Lacibacter sediminis: one gene and its partner. The protein of the gene in region 2 interacts with the protein of the main gene of each other region in a pairwise test. Links are inferred from orthologs where the notes say so. Each region holds a gene or a part of one and is shown on either strand. Other genes may lie near its edges.

Region 1 (9,632 bases), 140 kb from region 2 along the record:
ATAACAAAGGCCTTGTGCTTAGTTGCCAGAACCAGAATATTGTGTTGAGCCGCATTATCTACGACCTTGATCTTTCGCAGGAAAATGGCGAGCTATTATTCCGCCAGCTGTTTCAGAAAGCCGATGCATATGATGATATTTTAAAAAAAGAACATGGGTGCTTAGATCGTGTGGAAGAATAACGCAACTGAATACGGCTCTGTTTGTATTCTGTCAATAAACGAACAGTTGATTGTTTTTCGTGGTCTTACACTACTTTTGCGCTTTCTAAAAAAATTGCAGGTTTGAAATACCCATCAGCAATGCTTAACAACCGGGATCACCACCGGGGCATGCCATGAGGCAATATTACTATCTGCCAAAGACGGAAATACAAAAAATAAGCACATGAAGCTATCTCATCTCGCCGAAACATTAATAGGTTCTGAAATAGTAAAACTGGGTAACCAGATCAAAGAGCGTATGCGCCAGGGCGAACACATTTACAATTTCACTATTGGTGATTTCGACAGCAGTGTGTTTCCTATTCCGCAGGAACTGGAAGACGAAATTATTGAAGCATACAAACATCACTTCACTACTTACCCGGCAGCAGAAGGTATTCTGGAGTTGCGCCAAAGTGTATCCCAATTTTTAAAAGACCGTGAGGGATTGGATTATGGAGTGAATGAAATTCAAATTGCCGCAGGTGGTCGTCCACTTATTTATGCCATTTTTCGTGCCATTGTTGATAAGGGCGATAAAGTGATTTATGCAGCACCTTCCTGGAACAATAATCACTATGCGCATTTTACCGAAGCAGAGCATGTGTTGATCGAGGCAACAGTTGAAAATAATTTCATGCCGACGGCAAACGACATCAAACCTCATATTAAAGGTGCTACCCTGTTGTGTTTGTGTACACCGCAAAATCCAACAGGTACCATGTTCCCGAAAGAAGAACTGGAAAAGATCTGCGATATGATCCTTGAAGAAAACAGATCAAGAGCAGAAGGCGAAAAGAAATTATTCCTGATGTTCGATCAGATGTATTGGACGTTGACATTTGGTGGAAACGAACATTATAATCCTGTTACACTTCGTCCGGAGATGAAAGAGATCACGGTGTTTGTAGATGGTATCAGTAAAGTGTTTGCTGCAACAGGTGTTCGTGTTGGTTGGTCTGTTGGTCCGGAATTGATCATTTCAAAAATCAAAGCTATTCTTTCACATGTTGGTGCATGGGCGCCAATGGCTGAGCAGAAAGCAACAGCAAAATATTTATTACAGAAAGAAAATATTGATCGTTACTTAGTCAACTTTAAAGAGGAGATCAGGTACCGTCTTGTAGAAATTTCAAAGGGATTGCTGCAATTAAAAACAGAAGGGTTTCTGGTTGATGTGGTTGCTCCGCAAGGCGCCATTTACCTCACCATTAAAGTAGACCTGGTTGGAAAGAAAAAAGCAGATGGTACTGTTTTGCAAACACAGGCAGATGTAACACAATATTTATTAGATGAAGCAAAGCTGGCGATTGTTCCGTTTACTGCATTTGGTGCAAGCAAAACTTCTCCCTGGTATCGGTTGAGTGTTGGTACCTGCCGTAAAGAAGAGATCCCTGAATTTTTAGGAAAGTTGAAAGAGGCGATGCAGAAGCTGAGTTAATAGAAACACAGATGACACGGATGTAAAAGATGAACACAGATTTTCTGTGTTCATCTGTGCAATCAGTGAGCAACGAAATCAATAGCGGAAACGGATCATCTTTTCTTCATTGGCAATCAGCAATTTTCCTTCATGTTTCACTTCAACTGCATTTCGTGCACAGCATTCATCAGCACAAAACTTTTTCACCAACAAATATTGCAGAGCTTCATTCTTAATTTGCAGTGCCATGGTATCGCTTGCCTGCAAAGTGAACAAACGCTTTTTGTTATTGTCAACCAGCACAGGCACTTCGGTATAAGGCGAATTTTGTTTTCTGTACAATTTAATATCAGCTGCAGTAAGCGTTGGGTTTGAACCAAACAACAGATCTCTGCCTGTTGCTTTATCAGTAATGGTAAAGTGAAGGTTACTCCAGTAGGCTACACAAACTACTGCCGGGCAAATAAGGTCTGTTTTACATTGATAGCCTAGTTCCGATTTCTTTTTGCAGGAAACAAACAGGCTGAGCGAAGCAAGGATGATAAGAAAAGGATGTTTCATATTAGGTTGACAACAAAAGAAATAATTTCGTTGCAGCAACTTTTCTAAGATCAGCATATGAATATTGAAACCATTCGTGACTACTGCCTGTCTAAACCCAATGCCGAAGAAACACTTCCCTTTGGTCCGGATGTGGTCGTGTTCAAAGTGAACGACAAAGCCTTCCTGTTATTACCACTTGATACAGAAGAACTCCGCTTCAATGTAAAATGCGATCCTGACCTGGCCATCGAATTGAGGGAACAATATAGTTGTGTGTTGCCCGGCTGGCATATGAACAAGAAGCACTGGAACACGATTGTGGTTGATGGAACTGTTCCATCAAAACTCATTCGTGAATGGATCGATCATTCTTATGAATTAGTGAATAAGAAAAAGAAATAAACATTAAACCTTCGGAAGTTCGTAACCGTTGTGGTATTTGCTTAACAGATATTGTTGATTAATCGCTTCATCAGTAAACGTTCCTTTGGCTTTATTCCACAATAATTTCTTTCCGCTTCTGAAAGAAATATTTCCCATTTGTGCAACAGTGGCCACATGTGCTCCTGCCTGTATAGAACAATGTAGATCTTCTGCCTTGCGTGATTTTACAGCAGCGATAAAATTTACCCAATGTTTATCAAGCCCGTTATCTGCAGATTTTTGCAAAGGCATGATCACTTTACTTTTGCTTTGACGTTCTTCGATTACCTCCCAACCACCTCGATTTAAAATAAGGGTACCGTTATTGCCAATAAACGCAATGCCATGATCTCTTCCATAAGAACCATTATCAATACCCATTGCAGAATCCCACACCATGTTGAATTTGTCAAACTCATACAGTGTAGTTAACGTATCAGGTGTTTCTTCATACAGATCAGGGTAAGCAAATTTTCCACCAAGCCCCGCAATACTGATAGGCAAATCGGCTTTCATACCAATCAATGCATAATCTAACAGATGCACGCCCCAGTCAGTCATCAATCCTCCGGCATAATCCCAAAACCATCTGAAATTAAAATGAAAGCGGCTGCTGTTAAACGGTCTTATTTTGGCAGGTCCAAGCCATTGTTTATAATCCACTCCTTCAGGCGGTGCAGAATCAGGAACAACCGGGCCGGGTTTCATCCATCCCTGGTAGCACCAAACTTTAGCAGTACGGATATTTCCTAATTGTCCGCTATGTACAAAATCAACTGCATCTTTAAAATGCTGTTGACTGCGTTGCCATTGCCCCGCCTGTACAATTTTGTTGTAACGCTTTTGTGCGGCCACCATTCTGGTACATTCAACAATGGAATTACCAACCGGCTTTTCTACATACACATCTTTACCGGCTTCGCATGCATGAATCATCATGAGTGCATGCCAATGATCGGGTGTACCGATGATGACTGCATCCACATCTTTCTGCTCAAGCAGCTTCTTGTAATCACCGTATTTTTTTATGTTGGATGTATTTACATTTTTTTTGCTTAGCTCGTCGAGCCGTTTATCGATAACAGATTTATCAACATCACATACTGCAACAAGATTTACTCCCGGAATTTTCAACGCAGCCATTACGTTACTCCAGCCCATTCCTTTAATACCAATAGCAGCAATGTTTACCTGGTCGGAAGGCGAAGTGCGTTGGTTGAAAATGGAAAATGCATTGGATTCAAATGCGGGTAAGATCAAACCACCTGCTGCCAGCAAGGTTGTTTGTTGCAGAAACTTTCGGCGTGCATTCATCGTTAAAATAGTTTAGTAAAAGGAAGATAAGTAATTAACTGTTTAACAGCTGTAAGTTATCGGCAGAAAAAAGAGTGCTGCAGAAACAATTCCTCTTCTTTACTTTGTGGGTATGCAGATCAAAAGCAAACTCCCTAATGTAGGCACGACCATTTTCACCGTGATGAGCGCATTGGCAACGGAATACAAAGCTGTGAATCTCGGACAAGGGTTTCCTGATTACCCCATGAGTGAAGAGTTAACAGCGAAAGTTGCGGAAGCAATGAAGAACGGACACAATCAATATGCGCCAATGCCGGGCCTGATAGGTTTGCGGGAAAGTCTGGCAGAAAAAGTAGAGTTTCTTTATAAAACAAAAGTGAACCCAGATACTGAGATCACCATAACTCCTGGTGGAACATATGCGATCTACTCATCGTTAACGACCATTCTTCAACCGGGTGATGAAGTGATTTTGTTTGAACCAGCTTACGATAGTTATATTCCAAACATCGAGATCAACGGAGCAAAAGCAGTTCCGCTTCCATTAACTTATCCTGATTATAAAATTGATTGGGACTTGGTGCGTGCGTCTATCACAATAAAGACAAAAGCAATCCTCATCAACTCACCGCATAATCCAACAGGAAGTGTGTTGGATCAAAATGATATCGCTGAATTAAAAAACACTGTTGCCGGTACCGATATTTTTATTGTAAGCGATGAAGTGTATGAGCATTTGATCTATGATGGTCTTCCACATGAGAGTATGTTGAAACATCCGGACTTATTTGCACGCAGTTTTGTGAATTTTTCTTTTGGTAAAACTTATCACTGCACAGGGTGGAAGCTGGGTTACTGTATTGCCCCTGCCGCTTTCACCAAGGAATTCAGAAAAGTACACCAGTTCAATTGCTTCAGTTGTTTTACGCCTGCGCAGGTTGCATTGGCAGAATACTTAAAGAATAAAGATGCTTACTTATCGCTGCCACGATTCATGCAACAAAAGCGTGATTATTTTATTGAGCTGATGAAACAAACAAAGTTTGATCTGCTGAATACAAGCGGCAGTTATTTTGTTTGTGCCAGTTATGGTCGCATCAGTGATGAATCAGATAAAGATCTCGCCATACGATTATCCAAAGAAGCAGGAGTTGCTACCATTCCACTTTCAGCATTTTATCATAATCATAAAGATGATAAAGTGGTACGCTTTTGTTTCAGTAAACAAAACAAAACACTGCAACAGGCAGTAGAGCGATTGATAAAGATTTGATTTTCGGTGGGTCACCGTTTGGCTTTAGGTGGGTCACCGGCTATATTCTTACCTGCGTTCGCTGGCTTTGTACTTCCCGTTCACCACCTGTTCCATGGTTTTGTTATACACTTTACTTTCGGCCCAGGAAATAATATCGAGATAAGCGAATGATCTTGTCTGGAAACGGTTCTTTTCAAGGTGCTTGATATCCTGCAATAATTTTTCCAACGCCTTTTTAATTTTATCAGGCGATTGTGTAAAGCTGGTCTTTAAGAATTTGAACACCGCTTCTTCAACAGTTGTCAAATTTTTCATCTTTTCCATAAAACGGTGAACCGATTTACTAAGGGAATCAAGAATTTCATAGTTACCCAATTCATAATGACTCAGCAAATGCATCAAACGGGAATAACACTGCAGATCGATGCGCATGTCCATTGGTCCGTTGATGATACGGTGGAGATAGTCAATTGCTTTTTCGTAATTGCCATTGCCGAAATACAACGATGCAATTTTATAATTGAATACAAGTATTCGGTGCTGATCAACAAATAATGAATACTCACTAAGCTTTTCTTCAATAAGCGGCACCAGTTTTAAACCTTCTTTGAATGTGCCCTTCATCAAATGACCGTTGACTCTTGAACTGTTGATATAAATAGAAGTATGTGTCCGGAAATTATCATGCAACTGTGCTTCAGGTGTTTTCTCGTATTCTTCAAACTCTTTTAATGTCTCTTCAAACTTTTTGAAGTTACGCAGATCAAAATGCGCATTAAGCAATGCCTGCATTCCTTTGATGTAATGACCCGTTTCAATGTTTTTCAAATGAGGTTCTGCCCTGTACAGGTTCACCCATTTCTCTGCATAACGATAGTACATTAAAAAATCCTGGCGAATGAAAGCATACCAGCAATAACTCTGGTAGAGGTATAGCTCTTCATAAAAACCATTGATAAGCGAAAGATCTTTTGGCAGATAACTTTTGAAAAAAGTCTTTATATCTATTTCGTCTTCTTCATTACGTGCATGACCGTTCAATACATACCAACGATATAGCAGAAGTGCAAGATTTGATAAACGTGTTACACGATCAATATGACTGCTGATCTGGAATGCCTCTTCTGCCATCAACTCTGTTTTATCAGTAGAGCTGCGGGTGATATGTAATGTTTCAATTTTCTTTTCGAGAGAGATCAACTGTACAAGCGTATTGAACTTTTGATTAGCACGTGCGAGCTCTTTTGCTTTTTCAATAATGCGTAAGCTTTGTTGTTTTAATCCTTTGTTATAGAGAAGTCGGGCATTATCTAAGTGCTCACTCAACTGCAGATCAACATTCTCACCTGTTTTTAACAAACGTAAACTGGCCAGTAATTCTTTATACAAATGTGTTTTAAGGTTGGCGAGTTTTGTTTTGCTGTTATCGGTGAGTTTGCGGAGTAGAACATGTTCGTCGTACTCCTGCATTTTGTCTAAAGCATCAAAAAGCTGGATGATCTTAAGATCTTCTTTTGAGGAACTACGCTTGATGTAGAGTTTAAAATGCCGTTTCTCGGCTTTTTCGAGGGAGTGAACTAATTGAAATAATGTATCTGAAAACCTGTTGGCCATAATATTTTTTTTTCCTGAAACCCTTGTCCTGCCTGTGTTTCACTGTCTTTCCCCGACTTTGACGTCATAAAAAGACCCGTTATTTGATTTGATGTACAAAAACAACAGGTTTACTTTTGTTTCGGATTCGGGCTTAAAAAGTATATGGCAGGCAATCGTTAAAGGGGAAGCATCGTAAACGGCCAAGAATCAAGTCGCTCCAAGCGACAAGTAAAGATACAGATCTATTTTTTTATATGGCAAGCAATCGTTAACGGTCAGCTGTTTCTACAGGTGACCTTTTTCTTTTAAAAGGTTTGCTAAAATAATGTAAAAATTCATTCCACAAACTTTTTTCTCGTCATTTTCTTACACAGGTAATACTTTATGGCTTTCGTACATTCGAACACGTAAATAAAATGTATGAAAAAATATTTTTTACTCCTTGTTATACTTACGTCTGTTTGTTTTGGCCATGCACAAGTGCTTCCAATGCGTGAGCAGGCGAAAGTGATCGATGAAATTCTTGCTGATCGCTTTAATAATCTCCTACCTGTATTAATGGAACGCAATGGCATTGATCTATGGGTGATCATTTCAAGAGAGTACAATGAAGATCCTGTTATCCGTACCATGTTGCCATCAACATGGATCTCGGCACGCCGGAGAACCATCATTGTATTTTATAATAACCCGGAAAAGAAGGTTTTTGAAAAACTGGCCATTGCCCGTTACAACGTTGGTGAGAATATTAAAGCCGAATGGGATATGCAGAAATTTCCCGATCAGTGGGATGCATTGATGAATATCATTACAACACGTAATCCAAAAAAGATCGGCATCAACACCTCAACCAATTTTGGTCATGCAGATGGTTTAGATCATACCGAGTATAACGAAATGATGCAAAAGTTTCCTGCTGCTTTCAAATCAAAAGTGGTGAGTGCGGAAACACTTGCTGTAAACTGGTTAGAAACAAGAACAGAAAGAGAGATGCAGATCTATCCACAATTAGTATATGAAACAAGAAAAATTATTGAAGAAGGGTTTTCAGAAAAAGTAATTACACCCGGCGTTACAACAACTGATGATGTGGTATGGTGGTTCCGTGAAAAGATCAGAAGCATGGGCTACAGCACATGGTTTCATCCATCGGTGTCCGTTCAACGCAACGATCCGCAAAGCTTTGAACACCTGCGGAGTTTTTCTAATCGTCCCAAAGATGATGTGATTCAACCCGGTGATCTGTTGCATGTTGATATTGGTATTACTTATCTGCGATTGAATACGGATGTGCAGGAACATGCTTATGTATTAAAGCCAGGCGAAACAGAAGTGCCAAAAAGTATTCGTGATGCATTTGCAAAAGCAAACCGCCTGCAGGATATTCTTACATCGCAATTCAAAAAAGATAAAACAGGCAACCAGATCTTGGCTGATGCATTGGCACAAGCGAAGAAAGAAAATATTACTGCAACCATCTATACGCATCCACTCGGTTTTCATGGGCATGCAGCCGGTCCAACCATTGGTTTGTGGGATCAACAAGGCGGAGTGCCTGGCTCAGGCGATTTCCCAATGAACTACAGCACTGCTTATAGCATTGAGTTAAACGCAGCAACAGATATTCCTGAATGGAAAAAAAGCATCCGCATTATGCTCGAGCAGGATGGTTATTTTGATGAGAATGGTTTTCGTTACATCGGTGGAAGGCAAAAAGAAATCTACCTTATACCAAGAGCAAATAAGCATGTTGGCAATTAACAATTGAACATCTCTCCAACATATCGTGGCATTTTCTTTATGCTGTTGGCGGCATTTGGTTTTTCTGTTATGGGCGGTGCTGCCAAAGCATTGAAAGGAAGTTTTAATGCCGGGCAGTTGGTATTCTGGCGTAACAGTATTGGCTTACTGTTTATAACCATCAGTTTAATCAACCGTGCACCCGAACAAACAGGCGGCAAACTGCTCCGACTCATCTTTCGAGGGCTAATGGGTACATCAGCAGTTTACATGTTACTCTACTGTATTCTACATTTGCCATTGGGAACAGCGATGAGTTATAATCTTACTTCTGCTTTGTTCATCGCAATATTTTCATTCCTGTTGTTCAAAGAATATGAAGGTCGCTGGGTAGTGCTGGCTGTATTGCTTGGTTTTGCCGGCATGTTGCTTATCTATAAACCAAACATTCATTTTCCGTGGTATTATCATCTTGCAGGATTGTTGAGTGGTATTCTTTCAGCTATTGCTTATTTAACCGTTGGCCGACTTACAAAGTATTACGACACACGAGTAATTGTTCTCTCTTTTGTTCTCACAGGTGTGCTTGTACCATTACTCTTTACACTACTTCGTTACTTACTGCAATTACCGGCAGATGAAGTTCTTTTCATCAACTGGCGCTGGCCGCAACAGACAGAATGGTTTCCGGTTTTACTCATGGGTACATCAGCATTGTTTGGTCAATACTTTGTGACCAAAGCTTACGGTGCTGATAAGGCAGGAATTGTTTCAGCCATCAGCTATGCAGGCATCATCTTCAGCATTTTCATTGGTATGATGTTGGGTGATGCATTCCCTGATATTGTTTCGTTGCTGGGCATTGTATGTATCATCATCAGCGGACTTATCATTTCATTCATTAAGAAGCAAAACGAAGCACGACACATAAAGCCTTGATTATCGCCCGGTTCACTAACTATCGTTCTTAATTCTTTACCAAAATTTTATGTGCATCATATAATTATATCAATTACTTTTGTTCCTCAATTTTATTAAGCAATTGACAAACGCAAATACATATCACATAATTGAAGTAAGTGCCAACAACAGCACTTCTAACTTCTATGTATTTTCCCCACGACCTCGACGCATCGTCTGATAGGACGAGCCC
Region 2 (9,730 bases):
CAAATAATATCCATCCACCTGTCCATGAAAAATTCTCTCCATCGTAAGCTGCTGCCCAGCCAATAAGGCAAGGCAATGCGCCGGGTATTGCTCCTACGAGTACAGCAATGGAATTTACTTTTTTCAACGGCGTGTAAACAAAGCCGTAAATAAATAAACTCAGCAATGCTAACCCTGCAGCATACCAACTGAAATACAACCACAAAATCAAAGAACCAATTATTGCAGCAATAAAAGCAAATGCTGTTGCCTCCTGCACACTCATTCTTCCACTTGCAACAGGTCTGTTACCTGTTCGCTTCATTACTGCATCTGTATCTTTTTCCGTTATCTGGTTTATTGCATTGGCGCTGCCTGTTACCAACATACCGCCTAGCAATAACAACAGAATACTTGCAAAATCATATTCCACCACATTGGGCGCAAGCATGTAAGCGATCACACTGCTGAACACCACTGTAAAACTGAGCGTAAACTTGATGAGCTGTTTGTAATCCTCGATCTTGCCCATCACTCCCGACTTCACCTGTTTCTTATCTTCCGGTTGACTGCTCAATTTGTTTTATCATAATGACACATTTGTGTCTGTCAATTAATGCTTGCTTTCATCAGCGCTAACCGGTGTGGTTTGCGGAATGAATTCTTTTCCATCTTTTGCATAATCATATGCCCAACGGTGTACTTCAGGAATTTCACCGGCCCAGTTACCATGGCCAGGATTGATTGGTGTAGTCCACTCCAAGGTATTTGCACCCCAAGGATTTTGTGTTGTTACTTTTCTTCCTTTCCAGATGCTGTAGAAGAAGTTAAAGATGAACAGTATTTGTACAAGGAATACAATGATGGCTACGATACTGATGAATTTATTCAACCCGTCGTAATGCTTGAATGATTCCCAGATATCAAACTTGTAATAACGGCGTGGCACACCTGCCAAACCTTGATAGTGCATTGGCCAGAAGATGAGGTACGCACCGATCATAGTTACCCAGAAGTGAATATAGCCGAGTGTATTGTTGAGATAACGGCCATACATTTTCGGATACCAATGGTAAATACCTGCAAACATTCCGAACATACTTGCCACACCCATTACAATATGGAAGTGCGCAATTACGAAATATGTATCATGCAAATGAATATCCAATGCAGAGTTGCCAAGGAAGATACCTGTTAAACCACCGGAGATAAACAAGCTCACAAAACCCAATGCAAAAAGCATGGCAGGTGTAAAGCGGATATTACCTCTCCAGATAGTAGTTAACCAGTTAAATACTTTGATGGCACTTGGCACCGCAATCAACAACGTTAACAATACGAAGAACGCACCGAGGAACGGATTCAAACCCGTTACAAACATGTGGTGAGCCCAAACGAGGAACGCAAGAATTGTGATGGCGAACAATGAACCAATCATCGCCATGTAACCAAAGATTGGTTTACGGCTGTTTACTGATAGAATTTCTGATGCCATACCCATCGCCGGTAAGAGAATGATGTATACTTCAGGATGACCTAAGAACCAGAACAAGTGTTGATAGAGAATTGCACTACCACCTTCGTTCGGCAAAGCTTGTCCGTTTATATAGATATCACTTAAGTAGAAACTTGTTCCAAAGTGACGATCAAAGATCAATAAGATAAAACCTGAGAACAATACAGGGAATGATAATACACCCAATACCGCTGTAAAGAAGAATGCCCAGATAGTAAGTGGCAATCTTGTCATGCTCATACCTTTCGTACGCATGTTCAATACGGTTGCAATGTAGTTGAGACCTCCAAGTAATGATGATACTACGAACAAGGCCATTGACACAAGCCATAGATCCATCCCCACTTTTGAACCGGGCGATGCCTCACCCAATGCACTCAATGGAGGATAGGCTGTCCAGCCACCACTGAAAGGTCCGGTTTGTACAAACAAAGAAGACAACATGATAATACTGGCAGTAAAAAAGAACCAGTATGAAAGCATATTCAAAAATGGTGAAGCCATGTCTCTTGCACCAACCTGTAAAGGAATCAAGAAGTTAGAGAAGGTGCCACTCAACCCTGCAGTTAATACAAAGAATACCAACACGGTTCCGTGCATTGTTACTAATGCATAATAAGCTTCGGCCTGGAGTTGTCCGCCCTTAGCCCACTCACCAAGGAGTGTTTCCATCCAGGGGAATTTTGCATCGGGGTAGCCAAGTTGTAAACGGAAAATAACCGAAAACAAACCACCCAATAAAGCCCAGAACATACCGGTGATCAAAAACTGTTTTGCAATCGTTTTATGATCCTGGCTGAATACATACTTCGTCAAAAACGTCTCATGGTGATGACCATGATGCACCTCATCATGCGTTTCATGCGGAACGCTTACTACTGAAGTGTGTACGTGTGATGTCTCGTTGCTCATAATCTCTTTTTTATTCAGTTCTATTGACTATACAATTATTTATTCATGGCTACAGTTGTCTTAACTGCAGCGGGTACAGCTACCGTTGAATCAGCAGCAGGTTTAGCAGCCGCTGGATCTTTGTCGGGGAAAGCCGCATAATAGTTTGGCTTTTGTTTCGCCATCCAGATGTCAAACTCTTCCTGTGTAACTACTTCAATAATACCTTTCATTGAGTAGTGACCGTTTCCACACATCTGATCGCAGGAAATCTCAAATGCAAAATTAGGATTACCTGTGCGCTCTTTCATTTCTTTGGTTGTGTACTTAGGTGTAAACCAAAGTGTAGTAGGAATACCCGGCACAGCATCCATCTTTAAACGGAAATGGTTCAAACCAACATCATGAATTACATCACGGCTGCCAATGATCAATTTCACCGGACGGCCTTTAACGATGTACATAGTTTGTGTGGTTACCACATCATCAAAGTTGGTAGCATCAGCTTTCAGTTTCAGATCAGCATTATCCTCCCAGATCTGTCCGAACGGGTTGCTGTTTTCATCACTGATCACTTTAAAATATGTTTTACCGAATGTTTTATCTTTTCCGGGGTAACGCATCATCCAGCCAAACTGCTTTCCAACGATCTCCACTTCCAATGCGCCTTTCGGAGCATCAGATGTAATACGGAACCAGAAACGCAAACCAAATACAACGAGTACAGTTAAGAAGATAGCCGGTACAACTGTCCAGATCAACTCCAGCTTATTATTGTGCGGGAAGAAGAATGCTTTGCGTCCTTCTTTCTCCTGGTATTTCCATGCGAAATAGAACAACAGGAATTGTGTGATGACAAATACCAATCCGGTAACTGCAGTAGTGATCATGAACATCTCATCGATCTTTTCACCTTCAACTGATGCAGATCCTTGAGGGAACAATGTTGTTTTGTACAACAACTTATTGCAGTAGTACACGCCAATGAACCCTACAATCATAAAACCAAGCAGCATAAAGCCGTTGATACGGTTGTTTTGTTTGCGTGATGTTTCTTCACCTTTTAATACACTCACATACTCGCTGGCCTTCGCAATCTGGAAGATAACAATGAACACCAGGAGGGCGGCTGCAATGATCAGATATGTTGTAGTAGTCATAGCTTGCGCAAATTATTTATAGTTCGTCAATTCTTTTTTCTTTGTTCAATCATCAGGTATGGTGAATAATACTTTCTTTCACCAACGGATGATTTTTCGGTAATAACGGTGCTTTTGTTAAGTGTTTTGCCGTGAGGTAAATCACTAAACCAAGAAAACCGGCACTCACACCCAAACTGTACACGAAATGACTGATCGGGTTTGAATCTTTACCTAATTCTTTCAAAGGACCAGGTGTAACCATCTGGTAGAAATCTAACCAGTGACCGAAGATGATGATCACAGACATTAATGTTACTACTGTATAGTTACGTTTTGAACCACGACGCATCAGGATGAGTAACGGTGCAAGGAAGTTGATGATCAGGTTGAGTAAGAACATTGCTCTGAACGGACCATCACCTTTACCGCCAAAACCTAAACGGTCAATAAAGTATTCAGTTTCTTCCGGTTGGTTACTGTACCAGATCAACATGAACTGGGAGAACCAGAGATATGTCCAGAAAATAGAGAATGCAAACATGAACTTACCAATATCGTGGATATGCTCTTCGTTCACAAATTCGAGGTAACCGTGGTTTTTCAAATACACCACAAACAACATCATCAATGATAACCCTGCAACCCATGAGCTTGCAAATGTGTACCAGCTATACATGGTGCTGTACCAATGTGCGTCAATACTCATCAACCACATCCATGGCAACGTACTCAAAACAGTTAAACCATAAGTAACGAGGAAGGCTGCTGCAATTTTTAACGACTTCCAATAGAAAGAACGGTCGCCCTGGCCGGCAAGATCTTCAGCCAGTGAATTTTTACGGAACCAGTTGCGGAACCATATCCACAAACCAACTGCAGCAATAGATAACACTGTATAGAAAACAGGATTTAAGAACCCGCTTTTCGCTTGTAATTTTTCATCAAGATGAGCTGCATCTTTCCAATGATAGATGTGATGATCATCAGAGATCCAAACATATGCAAGCAATATAACCAATGCAATAGGACCCAGCACATTTATACCGCCGGAGATCGCCTCAGGTACACGACGGAACACCAATGGAAAACCTGCCTGTGCAAGGGTGGTGGCACTCACAAAAAAGAAGCTCGCCGCTACTACCAGTAACCAATAGATACTGTTATGCATTAATGCCATCCAGAATTTGGTTGCACCATATGCTTCAGCTCCATGTTCTTCGCCATGACCACCGGAAAATGGATGCAGGAAAATAATCCCCAGTATGAGTGTTAACACACCCACACCCATCAATGCATAGCTCCATTTTTTTAATCCGCCCGGTATTTCAAATTGTTCTTTCAGTGCCATTGAACTTCGTTTATAGTTGAATGTTAGTTTGGTAATTCTTATTTCGACGCCTTGGTTGTATCTGCAACTGGAGCAGCAGTTGTATCAGCAGCCACTGCTACTGGTTTTGCACCACCCGGTTGCATACTTTTTACATAATGAATGATCATCCAACGCTGTTTGGTACTTAACTGAGATGCATAACTGCCCATCAGGTTTCTACCGTAGGTAACAGAATACATCATCTGACCTGCAGGCATGTTCTCATACTTTGCATCACCAACCAATGTAGCTGGTTTTGCAGGGTATGGACCATCGCCACCTTTATACAAAGGACCATTGCCATCCAATTTTTCACCATGACAAATGCCGCAGTTAATATTGTACAACCGCTTTGCTTCCAACATATCTTTTTCATTCAATGCAGGCAAAGGGTTTACAATTTGCTTTGATGCAACGTAATTAGCTGTATCACCGGCTTTATCAATTGCCAACGGGAAATAAGCAACGTCGCCACGTTTTACTGTACCTGCAACAGGTGTTGCATCGTAGTAAATATTAGCATCTTTTAAATTACTGTGATCGGCATAAGTTTCTACTGCACGGCTGTAAGCCATATCCGGCATGTAGATCCTTCCTGTATCACGGCGTGGGCCGTTGTTGCAGGCTGCTGCTGCCAATACTACTGTAACCAATCCAATTGTAACAATCTGTGTTGAACGCATTTCAATATGTTTATGCTGTAACGATTTCTTCTTTTTCAAATGCTTTTCTTGTCTTGTCGTAACGACCAAGCCACCAACCTGTTTCCGCATCTTTCTCAAATATTTCTACTGCACCTGCACTTTGAAAGAAAGCTTTTACTTCTTCAATATTTGTTTTCTCTGTGATCTCGATAGGCATTACAAACAGATCATCTGTTGCACGCAGGTGGAAATGATCTTTCCGTACAAACGGTGCCAGTTGGCAGAGGTAGCAGAATGTTAACACCATACCTACTGCAGCACACAATACCGTTAATTCAAACACGATGGGAATGAATGCAGGTAAAGGCAAATGTGGTTTACCACCAATATTCATTGGCCAATCTTTGGTAAACACCCAGCTCATAAATGTTAAGGCAGTTGTTGTACCTGTCATAGCATAAATAAAACCGGCAGTGTGTAAGCTGGTATCACGCAAACCCATTGCATGATCTAAACCATGGATCGGGAAGGGTGTGTACACATCATGAATCTTATAACCTGCCTTGCGTGTATTTTTTACCGCAGGGAACAGCGTTTTTTCATCATCAAAACAGCCAACTACGAATTTTTTTACAGACATATTTTTTAGCTTTTAGCTTTCCGTTTTATTCAATTAATGTGCATGCACCTGTTCGTGTGCAAATTCTTCCACTGATTGTGCTTCAATTGGATCCATTTGTTCCTTGTAGCTTTCACCATTTTTCTTGAGAATATGTTTGATCTCAGCAATGGCAATTACAGGGAAGTATTTGGAGAAAAGGAAGTAACAGGTAAAGAACAAACCAAATGATCCGAGGTAGAAACCAACTTCCCAAATAGTAGGACGATAGTAAACTGACCAGGAAGAAGGCAGGTAATCACGGTAGAGCGATGATACGATGATCACAAAACGTTCGAACCACATACCAATGTTCACCACAATACTCATTAAGAACGTAAAGGCGATGTTTCTGCGGAGTTTCTTCACCCAGAACAACTGCGGAGTAATTACGTTACAGGTCATCATCAACCAGTAGCTCCATCCGTAAGGACCGGCAATACGGTATTTGAAGAAGATATCCTGTTCGTATTTCACGGCACTGTACCATGCCATGAACAACTCCGTTAAGTAAGCACAACCCACAATAGAACCGGTCAATACAATAACCTTGTTCATGTTTTCAATGTGGCTGATAGTGATATAATCTTCCAGGTTCATGATCTTACGTGTCACCAACATCAGGGTTTGCACCATGGCGAAACCTGAGAAGATGGCACCCGCAACGAAATAGGGAGGGAAGATGGTTGTATGCCAACCGGGTATTACCGAAGTGGCAAAGTCAAACGATACGATCGTGTGTACTGATAATACAAGTGGTGTACTCAAACCCGCTAACACCAGTGATAAACTTTCATGACGCTGCCAGTGCTTGGTTGAACCTGTCCATCCGAAAGATGCAACACCATAAAATGCTTTTGCCCATTTCTTTTTTGCACGGTCACGAAGTGTAGCCAGATCAGGAATCAAACCACTATACCAGAATAAAAGAGATACCGTAAAGTAAGTAGAGATCGCAAATACGTCCCACAACAATGGTGAGTTGAAGTTCACCCATAATGGACCACGTGAGTTTGGATAAGGCATTACAAAGAAAGCCATCCATACACGACCCATGTGCCAGATCGGGAACTGGCCCGCACAAATAACCGCAAAGATGGTCATTGCTTCTGCCGCACGGTTTACACCTGTTCTCCAACCCTGACGGAAGAGCAACAAGATCGCAGAGATCAACGTACCGGCGTGACCAATACCTACCCACCATACGAAGTTGGTGATATCCCAACCCCATCCGATGGTTTTATTCAGGTTCCACATACCTGTACCGTACACCACCTCTTTGTAAAGGCTCACTACACCAAACAACAGCAGGGCCACCGAAATAATGAAACCGATCCACCACAAACGTGTGGGAGCAGCTTCCACCGGCTTACAAATATCCTCTGTAACATCGTGGTAGGTTTTGTGACCATCAACCAATGGTTCCCTAACCTGTGATTCGTACCTTAATAATGACATACTTGTTTTCGCTTTTAGCTTTCAGCTTTCACCGTAAGCTTTGGTTTTATGTTTTGTACTTAGCTCCAGATTCTTTGTTCGTCTTCTGTTGCGTCGCACTCTTCAACTTAGTTCAATTCTATTCAGCAAATCCCTCCTTCGTCGGGATGACAGCAGTGATTAATGTGCTGCTGGTGTTGCTGCTTCTTTTGCTTCTGAATGCGCTTCACCATGTCCGCCTTCTTCTTCGTTACCTACTGTACGGTCAGTGTTACGCAGCTTTGCCATGTAACTTACGTTTGGCAATACGTGCAGTTGCTCCAGTACATAATAAGTACGGTTTGCAGCTTCAGTTGTACGCACTTTACGGATCGCACTTTCTTTATCATTTACATTACCGAACACAATAGCGTTTGTAGGACAAGCCTGCTGACATGCAGTTTTGATATCGCTGTCAACCATTGGACGACTGTCTTTCTTCGCTGTTAATTTCGCTTCCTGTAAACGTTGTACGCAGAAAGAACATTTTTCAATTACACCACGGCTACGAACAGTAACATCAGGATTCAACACCATACGTGTCAGATCTTCGTTCATATCAAGTGTTACTTCGTTGATTCTTCCGCTTTCGATCAATGGATTCTGATTGTCTTTAAAGCTATCAGCGCCATTCCAGTCGTGCCAGTTAAAGCGACGAACTTTATAAGGACAGTTGTTGGCACAATATCTTGTACCGATACAACGGTTATACGTCATCTGGTTTAAACCTTCACTGCTGTGGTTTGTTGCTGCCACCGGACAAACGTTCTCACATGGAGCATTATCACAGTGCTGGCAAAGCATTGGCTGGAACACAACATCCGGATTTTCCATATCGCCACTGAAATAACGGTCGATACGTAACCAATGCATGTCATGATATTTCGCCACCTGAGTTTTACCAACAACAGAAACGTTGTTCTCAGCGCTACAAGCAACTACACAAGCTCCACAACCATTACACAAGTTCAGGTCAAGGCTCATGCCCCATTTAATACCTGGTTTGTCGTAAACCGGGTACATCGTTCCCTGTTCTTCCAACCCTTCTGTACCGCCGTAATCTTTCAATTCGGCCATACGTTCATTGATGAAATGCTTTGGATCTTTTTTGAAGACAGCAAGACTTGTTTCCTTCACTACTTCAATACGATTACCATAAGTGCTGTGCGTTTGCATCTGTGCAATGTCATACATCTTATCTGTCTTTTCGATGGTTACATCGAAAGCAGCGTAATCATATGTTTGTCCGTTGAAACTTGCAAACGGATAAATGTTTTTACCAACACCCTTTGCTGCACGTCCCACTTTTTCACTGCGTCCATAACCGGTTGCAATGGCAATGGTATTTGCATTCATACCGGGGATGATGAGGATTGGGAGTTCAATTGGTTCTCTGCCGGCAACTGTAATTTTTAATACAGGTTTTGGCGGATTTACTTCAAAATCATCATCAGCCACGTAACCCAATTCTTCTGCTGTTTTTACAGAAAGAATTGCATAGTTATCCCAGCAGGCACGTGTAATTGGATCAGGCATTTCCTGCAACCAGGGGTTGTTGGCCATTTTACCATCACCAATACTTACTTTTTGGTAGATCACTAATTCGTGCTTGCCTGTTTTCTTAGCAGCACTGAGTTTAGCAACTGCATCAGTTAATGCGGCGCCGTTAAATGAAGCACCTGCAACAACAGGAGCAGCCGGTTCAATTACACCATCCTGTAATGCTTTATCAAAAGCCAGTTGGCCGCCGAGTTTGTTGATCCAGTAATTCTTGAAATATGTTTCGTAATCCGCAACAGTGCTGCCGCTCCATTTCAACAATGAAGTTGCAAATGCTCTTGTTTTAAATAACGGATGAATAGTTGGTTGAATGAAAGAGAGGTAACCTGCTTTTGCTTCAGCATCGCCCCAGCTTTCTAAATAATGATGATCAGGAAGAACATAGTTACACTCTGCAGTTGTTTCATCTTCACGTTCGTTGAATGAAACGGTGAGTGCAACTTTCTTCCATGCTGCTACAAATTTCTTTGTGTCGTTGTAAGTGTATACAGGGTT

The links.
Region 1: the proteins of H4075_RS20990 (region 2) and H4075_RS21515 interact in binary tests that used the Escherichia coli proteins (3 or more experiments, as listed by UniProt). The link is inferred for Lacibacter sediminis from one-to-one orthologs.

The regions. Positions count from the first base shown.
Region 1 is NZ_CP060007.1:5,102,940-5,112,571, reverse strand. Bases 3,229-6,089 are described here. They hold H4075_RS21515 (methionine aminotransferase), read left to right. Parts: upstream 3,229-4,018; coding sequence 4,019-5,161; downstream 5,162-6,089. Other genes in these bases: H4075_RS21510 (hypothetical protein), read right to left, coding at 5,210-6,089; H4075_RS21520 (Gfo/Idh/MocA family protein), read right to left, coding at 3,229-3,906. Outside these bases: H4075_RS21540 (trypsin-like peptidase domain-containing protein), read left to right, coding at 1-182; H4075_RS21535 (pyridoxal phosphate-dependent aminotransferase), read left to right, coding at 388-1,644; H4075_RS21530 (hypothetical protein), read right to left, coding at 1,723-2,187; H4075_RS21525 (MmcQ/YjbR family DNA-binding protein), read left to right, coding at 2,245-2,571; more of H4075_RS21520, read right to left, coding at 2,575-3,228; more of H4075_RS21510, read right to left, coding at 6,090-6,757; H4075_RS21505 (M24 family metallopeptidase), read left to right, coding at 7,160-8,500; H4075_RS21500 (DMT family transporter), read left to right, coding at 8,504-9,418. UniProt on the Escherichia coli protein: Shows aminotransferase activity with methionine and histidine as substrates, and to a lesser extent also with phenylalanine.
Region 2 is NZ_CP060007.1:4,965,313-4,975,042, forward strand. The notes cover bases 1-2,959. They hold H4075_RS20990 (cytochrome c oxidase subunit I), read right to left. Parts: upstream 2,408-2,959; coding sequence 593-2,407; downstream 1-592. Other genes in these bases: cyoE (heme o synthase), read right to left, coding at 1-556; H4075_RS20995 (cytochrome c oxidase subunit II), read right to left, coding at 2,443-2,959. In the rest of the region: more of H4075_RS20995, read right to left, coding at 2,960-3,546; H4075_RS21000 (quinol:cytochrome C oxidoreductase), read right to left, coding at 3,599-4,876; H4075_RS21005 (c-type cytochrome), read right to left, coding at 4,915-5,580; H4075_RS21010 (DUF3341 domain-containing protein), read right to left, coding at 5,591-6,181; nrfD (NrfD/PsrC family molybdoenzyme membrane anchor subunit), read right to left, coding at 6,215-7,657; H4075_RS21020 (TAT-variant-translocated molybdopterin oxidoreductase), read right to left, coding at 7,817-9,730. UniProt on the Escherichia coli protein: Cytochrome bo(3) ubiquinol oxidase is the terminal enzyme in the aerobic respiratory chain of E.coli that predominates when cells are grown at high aeration.